DNA from 3 places in the Xenorhabdus littoralis genome. Region 2 is predicted to be linked to each of the others. Evidence: predicted binding sites of a transcription regulator. Region 2 holds the regulator's gene; each other region holds the start of a gene.
The links. Region 2 encodes CRP, which controls carbon source genes, mostly activating them, when cyclic AMP is high. Its sites were predicted from a motif close to ATGTGANNNNNNTCACAT; they were not measured.

Region 1 (3,295 bases), on a different contig from region 2:
GGTGATTTTTAAAACTGCTGAATATAGATGGAAATCGATTATACATATTATTAGAAGATTTTCAGGGTGATATCATATTCCTGAAAATAAAAAGCATCTCAGTAAATAAAATGCTCTTAGTGAAATCGCAGTACAATCAATTTGTACTGCGATTCACCATTAATCAGTGTTTTTAGTCAAGATTACTGATTTAAGCGAGCTATCTCCTGCTTATGTTTATTTTCACTTAACATGACAAACAAAAGCAGAATAACAGATAGTGCGCTACCGCCGATCATGACCGCAAAGCCACCATCCCAGCCTAAGTAGTCAACGGTGTAACCGACGATGATACTGGCTGCGACTGAACCACCCAAATAGCCAAACAAACCGGTAAACCCTGCGGCTGTTCCGGCTGCTTTTTTCGGTGCCAGCTCAAGAGCGTGAAGACCAATCAGCATCACCGGGCCATAAATCAGGAAGCCGATAACAAGCATACAGATCATATCGACAGTTGGGTTACCCGGAGGGTTCATCCAGAATACGATAGTAGCGATAGTCACCAGTATCATAAAGAATACCCCGGTTGCACCACGGTTGCCCTTAAATACTTTGTCAGACATCCAGCCGCACAACAATGTCCCCGGAATCCCCGCATATTCATACAGGAAATAAGCCCAGGAAGATTTATCCATGGTGAAGTGTTTGACTTCCTTCAGGTAAGTCGGTGACCAGTCAAGAATCCCGTAACGCAGCAAGTAAACGAAAACGTTGGCAATCGCAATCATCCACAGCAATTTATTCGGTAGAATGTACTGCATGAAAATCTCTTTTGCAGTCAGTTCTTTTTCATTTTTTTCTGTGTAATCAGGTGGATAGTCGTTTTTATACTCTTCGATTGGAGGTAAACCACAAGATTGTGGAGTATCACGCATCAAAGCGAAAACGATGATAGCCACGAGGATGGCAGCAAATGCCGGCATATAGAATGCGGCTTTCCAGTCATTGAACCACGCCATACCCAGCATGAACAACAATGGTGGCAGGCCACCGCCTACGTTATGGGCACAGTTCCAGACAGAAACAATTCTGCCCCGCTCTTTTTGTGACCACCAGTGAACCATCGTGCGTCCACAAGGAGGCCAGCCCATTCCCTGAAACCAGCCACACAGGAACAGAAGAGCAAACATGATAGCAATGCTGGACGTTGCCCACGGTACGAAGCCCATAAACAGCATAACAGCCGCAGCCAGTATCAGTCCCGCAGGCAAGAAAACCCGCGGATTCGAGCGGTCGGAAACGGAACCCATAATGAATTTTGAGAATCCGTACGCAATTGAAATCCCAGACAATGCGAAACCGAGATCACCTTTGGAAAAGCCTTCATCAATTAAGGAAGGTATTGCCAGGGCAAAGTTTTTCCTCACCAGATAGTAAGCCGCATATCCGAAGAAGATCCCCATAAAAATTTGCCAGCGCAAGCGACGATAAAGTGGATCTACTTCTTGCGCAGGCAACCGGGCTTTATGGGGAGCCGGTTTAAAGATACTTAACATGTTTGTCTCCACATGACTTTTGTATGAGCGCGTTACCACTATTGAGCAGTGGTACCACTAAACGAAAGATTTCGGATAATTATTTTCTATATCGAAGATAATATTAGTCAAAACAATCTTATTTGACTGTGATTTATCGCTAACATATAGATATAATTTCGAAAAGGCGGTGATTTTGAGCTATTTAATGTTTTTTTTAAATGCAAATTATTCATAATAATGTGACTGGCGTCACAATAAATGGCTTTTTTTGCTATTTTGTATCTTTAAAGTTCGTTTTCTTTCTTTATCACGCAATGGCTTATTATTATTGAGGATATTTTAGTGATGTAGTAATCATAAAGTTATTCAAATATAACCTGCATAAATATAACGCTATATAAACGTAAATTAATAAATCGACGATGGCATTTTTTTCTTAAATTTGATAAAGGACACTATTTAATTGATAGTGTTTTTTTAAAGGATGTCTTTATTTATTCATATGATTTTATTTTTATTTACATGTTTGGCGTTTTTTATAATGGGATTACAAATAAAATGTTTGAAATTTAAATTCAAAATGACGGATATTACTACAAATAGTTATTCATGCTCATGACCGCAGTTGTTGTGTAGTGTTGAAGAACTGTTTTGTTAGTTAAAGTATATTTATATCAACAAGTTAACTAGATTTGGGGCGGATTGTATAGGCGTAATACACTCTGTTTCACAGTGAATGACTAGTTTTATATAAGTTGATTATTTAATTAATTAAAGATTACAAAATAATACTAATTAATATATTTATTAAATTTGTACTAAATTTTAGCAATTTATTTTCTGATTCAGCTAACGTCAACATAAAGTATTTGAAAATACGGCATGTAGGCCAAAGCTGGAAAATAATGACTACCAGCATAGATGCCTCCATTCATCATGAAAAATGATGAAATAAGTGGAGCTCAGAATGAGAACATCATTATGAATACTTACACACACAAGGCAATATTACACACAGCATTTACTGGGCAAAAACTCTCTCCGGCTGATGATATTGAGATTACTGATAATCTCAGCCATATGGCAGTAGCGCTTGAACCGTGGTTTAAAAATGTTCCTTCTCGGTTAGCTGAGTTAGCAAAGGTTGTACCAAATGATCCCGCCGTTTCTGATCCTCAGGAAACGCTGACATTTGGTGAATTGCATCAGCGAATTGAGAATGCAGCGCATGTCTTGCGTCACCATGGTGTCAAAATGGGAAGCAATGTTGCTATTGCGGCTCAGCGTGGCATCTCATGGTTCATCACTATGCAGGCGATTTGGCGGATTGGGGCAGTGTATATCCCCCTGAATACCATGATGCCAGAAAAACGCCTGAATGATATTCTCGCCAGTCTGCCGGAAAGTATTCTGGTATCTGATGATACTGTGTCGGCGGGGCTTAAGGCGTCAATATTAATCCCTATGAATGTTATCTCATTGGATATCAATAAGATAACCGAAACGACAGAAGGCACTGATATTCCTGAACTGGGCGATCATCCTGCTTATGTGATGTTTACCTCCGGTTCCACAGGATTACCAAAAGCAGTTCAAGTTCAGCATGACAATCTGGCGGCGTGTTTATGTGGCTTTGGCAAATTGCTGTCAATCAGTCAGCGTGACCACATGCTGGCTCTGACCACGTTCTCTTTTGATATCTCAGTCTTGGAGTTACTGCTGACTATCGTTCATGGTGGCAGTATCTACATCACATCAATTGATACCCAACGTGATGC
Region 2 (3,295 bases):
TAAGGTGAGGGGAATGGCAGAAAAAACAGCAAAAAGCAGAAATGATTACGATCAGGTTATGCTGCCAATCTATGCGCCGTCGAGCTTTATTCCGGTCAGGGGTAAAGGTAGTCGGGTATGGGATCAATTAGGTAAAGAATATATTGATTTCGCTGGTGGTATTGCGGTCTTGGCGCTGGGACACTGCCATCCCGCCCTGGTGGATACCCTGAAACAGCAAGGTGAAAAATTGTGGCATGTCAGCAATATTTTTACCAATGAATCCGCCTTAACCTTAGCGCAAAAATTGATTGATGCGACGTTTGCACAGAAGGTTTTTTTCGCTAACTCTGGTGCGGAAGCCAATGAAGCGGCATTTAAATTAGCTCGTCGTTATGCAATTACCAGCCATCATCCCGATAAAACCAAAATTATTGCTTTCCATCAGGCGTTTCATGGGCGCACATTTTTTACTGTTTCGGTAGGAGGACAACCGAAATATGCTGAAAGATTCGGGCCTAAACCTGCTGATATTGTCCACGTTCCTTTTAATGATTTAGATGCTGTCAGGGCTGTGATCGATGATCGCACCTGTGCTGTTGTTTTGGAGCCGATTCAAGGAGAGGGTGGTGTTACTCCCGCAACGACAGAATTTCTTCATGGTGTGCGTGAGTTGTGCCATGAACATCAGGCTCTGCTGATTTTTGATGAAGTGCAGAGTGGAATGGGGCGGACAGGCAAGTTATATGCTTATCAACATGATGGGATCAATCCTGATATTCTGACGACGGCAAAAGCGTTGGGTGGGGGATTCCCAATCAGTGCGATGCTGACGACCGATGATATTGCGGCTGCAATGGAAGTAGGAGCTCATGGGACAACTTATGGCGGAAATCCGCTGGCTTGTGCCATTGGCTGTACTGCATTGGATATCATTAACACGCCGGAAGTGTTGACGGGAGTGGGAAAACGTCACGATCTCTTTATCCACGCCTTGGAAAAAATAAACCAAAAATATGGCATCTTCCATGAAATCCGGGGAAAAGGGCTGCTTATCGGAGCGGTACTGAAATCTGAATATCAGGGTAAAGCCGGAAAAATATTGCAACAAGCGACAGAGCAAGGCGTGATGTTATTGAGTGCCGGAGACAGTATTTTGCGCTTTACGCCATCATTAATTATTCCTGAGGATGAGATAACAGAAGGCATGGCGCGGTTGGATGCAGCAATAGCACACGCGTTAGCGCTTTATTGTTCGAAAGAAGGTGGTTGAAAAGAAACTGCCTGAATCCTGAATAAAAAAAGCCAGTGCAGAAAATAGATTGCACTGGCCGAGTTTCAGGTTTTTTCAGGAACTAACGGGTTCCATAAACAACGATGGTTTTACCATGTGCAGAGATCAAGTTTTGATCTTCCAGCATTTTCAGGATACGGCCAACTGTTTCACGGGAACAACCCACAATCTGCCCAATTTCCTGACGTGTGATTTTGATCTGCATACCATCAGGATGCGTCATCGCATCAGGCTGTTTTGCCAGATTAAGTAATGTTTGGGCAATACGGCCTGTGACATCCAGAAAGGCTAAGTTACCTACTTTTTCGGAAGTTGTTTGTAAGCGGCTTGCCATCTGAGCAGATAAACGCATTAGAATGTCTGGATTGACCTGAATTAACTGGCGAAATTTCTTGTAAGAAATTTCAGCCACTTCACAGGCACTTTTAGCCCGCACCCAAGCAGTACGTTCTTGCCCTTCTTCAAACAATCCAAGTTCACCAATGAAATCCCCTTGATTTAAATAAGAGAGAATCATTTCCTTGCCTTCTTCATCTTTTATTAAAACGGCAACTGAGCCTTTAACAATGTAGTAAAGCGTCTCTGCTTTCTCGCCTTGATGAATAAGCGTGCTCTTGGATGGATATTTGTGAATATGGCAGTGTGACAAAAACCATTCAAGAGTAGGGTCTGTTTGTGGCTTGCCGAGAACCATTCGCTTTATCCTCTGTTGTTATTTCTGCCTTTATGATAAGAGAAACAGACAGTTTCTCTTTAGGCTAGCTTTATAAAGTCAATAGATTAACATATTAACTTGCTGAAAAACTGATAAGCGGAAATTTTATATGAATGAAAATATGTACATGTCGGTGTATTTATCTTAATCCATATTTCTTGTCAGCCCGCTTGTAACCTAGTTTGTAACACAGGAAAACATTTCTGTCTTCTCCTGTATCGCTTCAGCCTATTAAACTGGTTGCCAGATTACCAGAAATCAGTCTAAAGAGTCGGTTTTATTGTTTCTGTATTATTGTTTTTTGTTACCCGTTTTATTAAAAATAAAATTAGATTTAATTTATGAGATTTTTTTGCCTTCCAATAATTGTTGAACGAGAGGTGCCATAATTAATTCCATGGCAAGTCTCATTTTTCCTCCCGGAACAACGATGGTATTTATGCTGGAAATAAATGATCCCTGAAGCATTGCCAGTAAATAAGGAAAATCAATTTGGGTTAGGCCACGAAAGCGAATTACGATAAAACTTTCGTCCAGCGAGGGAATGGCTTTGGCTGAAAAAGGATTAGAAGTATCAACGGTGGGAACGCGCTGGAAATTGATATGAGTACGTGAAAACTGCGGTGTGATATAGCGGATATAGTCATCCATTGAACGGACAACGGAATCCATGACCGCTTCTCTGGAGTGTCCGCGCTCGCTGGTATCACGGATTAGCTTTTGTATCCATTCAAGGTTGACTATCGGAACAACGCCAACCAGCAAATCCACATAACCGGCGACATTGTGTTGCTGGGTGACAACACCGCCATGCAATCCTTCATAAAACAGAATATCAGTGCCTGACGGCAAAGGTTCCCACGGTGTGAAAGTACCCGGTACTTGGTTATAGGGTACGGCCTCATCGTAGGTATGAAGATATTTCCGGCAGCGGCCGCTACCTGTTTCTCCATACTCATAAAACGTTTTTTCCAGCATGCTGAAATCGTTGGCTTCTGGCCCGAAATAACTGATATGTCTGCCCTGTTCTTTCGTTTTCCGAATCTCGGCATCCATTTCAGGACGAGTATAACGATGGAAACTATCCCCTTCGATTATTGCGGCAGTGGCGTCTAGCTGTTGAAATATTTTGCGAAAAGCTACACTGGTTGTTGTTGTTCCAGCTCCACTGGAGCCAGTGATTGCAATGACCGGGTGTTTGGCAGACATGAACAGACTCCTTAATCAATAAAAATTGGGATCATCTTTTTTCAATCAGTCGCTGAGGATGCATAAAATAAGTCAGACCTTATGGACGGAACATCTCT
Region 3 (3,295 bases), on a different contig from region 2:
TTTTCCAGAACAACTAATTCGCCTTCCACCACTTCAACACCATCCAGATAATTTTTTTCCAGACGAACAGGAGAAGTCAGCTTTTCTTTCAGGTAATCAACGACAGGTTGCAATGAGAACTCTTCGTTGTATTCTCCCTCAATCGGGCGTCCTAGGTGAGAAGTAACCATGACTTTGGCTCCCTGACTCAACGCTGCCTCAATTGTCGGCAAGGACGCACGGATACGTGCATCAGAGGTAACTTGACCATCTTTTACTGGCACATTCAGATCAGCTCGGATCAGTACGCGTTTACCCGCCAGATCTAAATCAGTCATCTTAATTACAGACATGGTGAATCCTCTCATTGATTCTCTATAAAATTACTCAATCTTCTGCTGTGTGCCGTTTGTGACACAACAAATGATTATTTGAAACCAGTTGCGGCCATTACCAGCGTCGTATCAATCATACGATTGGCAAAGCCCCACTCATTATCACACCATACGAGGGTTTTTATCAGGTGCTTACCGCTAACCCGCGTTTGTGTACCATCCACAATGGCACTATGGGGATCGTGGTTAAAATCCGTTGAAACCAACGGTAAATCAGTGAAATCCACTATACCACGAAACTCCCTGACCGCTGATTTTTGCAGGAGTTGGTTCACATCCTCAACACTTACTGCGGTGCTGACTGTCACGCTCAAGTCAATTGCTGTCACATTGATGGTCGGTACTCGTACAGAAATCGCTTCAAACCGATCGCTGAATTTGGGGAAGATACGCGTGATCCCCGCAGACAGTTTTGTATCAACAGGGATAATGGATTGACTGGCTGCCCGGGTTCGACGTAAATCACGATGATAAGCATCAATCACTGGCTGATCATTCATCGATGCGTGGATAGTTGTCACTGTCCCCGATTCAATATTGAACGCATCATCCAACGCTTTAATGATCGGAATGATACAATTTGTTGTACAAGATGCATTGGAAACAATGCGATCTTCCGCCACCAATGAATGGTGATTAACACCATATACCACGGTAGCATCCAGATTATTTCCTCCCGGATGAGAAAACAAAACTTTTTTGGCACCGCTGGCGATATGAGACTCCCCATCCACCCGCTCACCATATTTGCCCGTACAGTCAAGTACGATATCAATGCCCAGTTCTTTCCATGGCAGAGATGAGATATCAGATTGATGAAACAGACGAATGCTGTCATCTCCTACTTGTAATAAATCATTATTCAGGCGTACATCCCATGCAAAACGCCCATGACTGGAATCATATTTCAATAAGTGAGCGATACCTTCTGCATCAGCCAGCTCATTGATAGCGATCACTGAAATTTCAGCCCGACGCCCGGATTCGTAGAGGGCCCGCAAGACACTGCGCCCTATTCTCCCAAACCCGTTAATCGCTATCCGGATAGTCATGTTACTCCCTGAATTTATCTGTAGTCACGCAACCGCTTAGGATAACTGAGCAACTGCTGCTTGTACGGATGATTCATCACAAAATTAACCAGATTGTGACAGACAAGACATTTATACGCCGATTTACGCACTTAACTGAAACGGTTCAGCTACTATAAAAGCCAGATTACGAGAAAAAAAGCGTGATGGCAAGCGCCATTGATCACATTATGAGGCAAGGTTGAATAAAAAAAGAGCGCATTCGCTCAGAAATTGATACGAATGCGCTTGTAGTCTCGTTTGCTGATTATTTCAGCAGAGAGGTCGCTTTGGCTACCACGTTTTCAACGGTGAAACCAAACTCTTTGAACAGAGCATCAGCAGGCGCAGATTCACCGAAGGTATGCATACCAACGATAGCACCGTTAATGCCTACGTATTTGAACCAGTAATCCGCAATGCCCGCTTCTACAGCAACACGAGCAGAAACTGCCGCTGGCAGTACTGCTTCACGGTATGCTGCGTCTTGCTTGTCGAAAGCATCGGTGGATGGCATGGAAACCACACGAACCTGACGGCCTTCAGCACTCAGTTGCTCTGCCGCTTTCACAGTCAGTTCAACTTCAGAACCCGTCGCAATCAGGATTAATTCAGGCTGGCCAGCGCAATCTTTCAGGATGTAAGCACCTTTCTCGATGTTCGCCAACTGTTCAGCCGTACGCTCCTGCTGTGCCAGGTTTTGACGGGAGAAGATCAGAGAAGTCGGGCCATCTTTGCGCTCAATTGCATACTTCCACGCAACCGCAGATTCCACCTGATCACATGGACGCCATGTGCTCATGTTTGGTGTTACGCGCAGGCTGGCAATCTGCTCAACTGGCTGATGGGTCGGACCATCTTCACCCAGACCGATAGAATCGTGGGTGTATACGAAGATGCTGCGGATCTTCATCAGTGCTGCCATGCGCACTGCGTTACGGGCATATTCCACGAACATCAGGAATGTTGCGCCATAAGGCACAAAGCCGCCATGCAGAGCGATGCCGTTCATGATCGCAGACATACCGAACTCGCGCACACCGTAGTGAATATAGTTACCGTTCTGAACTTCGTTCAGTGGCTTAGAGCCAGACCAAATGGTCAGGTTACTTGGTGCCAAGTCAGCAGAGCCACCCATGAATTCTGGCAGAACTTTACCGAATACTTCCAATGCGTTTTGTGATGCTTTACGGCTTGCGATAGAAGCCGGATTCTGTTGCAGGTTTTCGATGAATGCCTTAGATTCAGCTTCCCAGTTTGCAGGCAGTTCACCGTTGGTACGACGGGTAAATTCTGCTGCCAGTTCTGGATGCGCTTTCGCGTAAGCTGCAAATTTTTCATCCCATGCGCTTTCTTTAGTTTTGCCCGCCTCTTTTGCATTCCAGCCAGCATAAATATCCTGAGGAACTTCAAATGCCGGATGTTCCCAGCCCAGCGCTTTACGGGTTGCTTCGATTTCTGCATCACCCAGCGGAGCACCGTGACATTCTTCTTTGCCCGCTTTGTTTGGTGAACCAAAACCGATGGTGGTTTTGCACATCAGCAGAGATGGCTTGCCGGTCTCTTTACGCGCGGCTTCGATGGCTGCTGCAATAGCGTCAGAGTCATGACCATCTACGCCACGGATAACATGCCAGCCGTATGCTTCGAAACGCGCTGCGGTGTCATCAGTAAACCAACCTTCTACTTCACCATCAATGGAGATGCCGTTGTCATCATAGAAGGCGATCAGTTTGCCCAAATTCAGAGTACCTGCCAAAGAGCAAACTTCATGGGAGATACCTTCCATCATACAGCCGTCACCCATAAAGGCATAAGTGTAGTGATCGACAATATCATGACCCGGACGGT

Region 1: the regulator CRP is predicted to act here: its motif matches at 1,755-1,772, upstream of glpT (glycerol-3-phosphate transporter).
Region 3: the regulator CRP is predicted to act here: its motif matches at 1,617-1,634, upstream of epd (erythrose-4-phosphate dehydrogenase).

Annotation. Positions count from the first base shown of each region.
Region 1 is NZ_VCDP01000053.1:58,208-61,502, forward strand. It holds gene glpT (glycerol-3-phosphate transporter) at 183-1,535, opposite strand; gene FE394_RS13615 (thioester reductase domain-containing protein) at 2,499-3,295, shown strand, end outside.
Region 2 is NZ_VCDP01000040.1:29,088-32,382, forward strand. It holds gene FE394_RS11695 (aspartate aminotransferase family protein) at 14-1,252, shown strand; gene crp (cAMP-activated global transcriptional regulator CRP) at 1,335-1,967, opposite strand; gene FE394_RS11705 (phosphoribulokinase) at 2,328-3,197, opposite strand; gene FE394_RS11710 (YheU family protein) at 3,277-3,295, opposite strand, start outside.
Region 3 is NZ_VCDP01000008.1:19,006-22,300, reverse strand. It holds gene pgk (phosphoglycerate kinase) at 1-332, opposite strand, end outside; gene epd (erythrose-4-phosphate dehydrogenase) at 407-1,426, opposite strand; gene tkt (transketolase) at 1,713-3,295, opposite strand, start outside.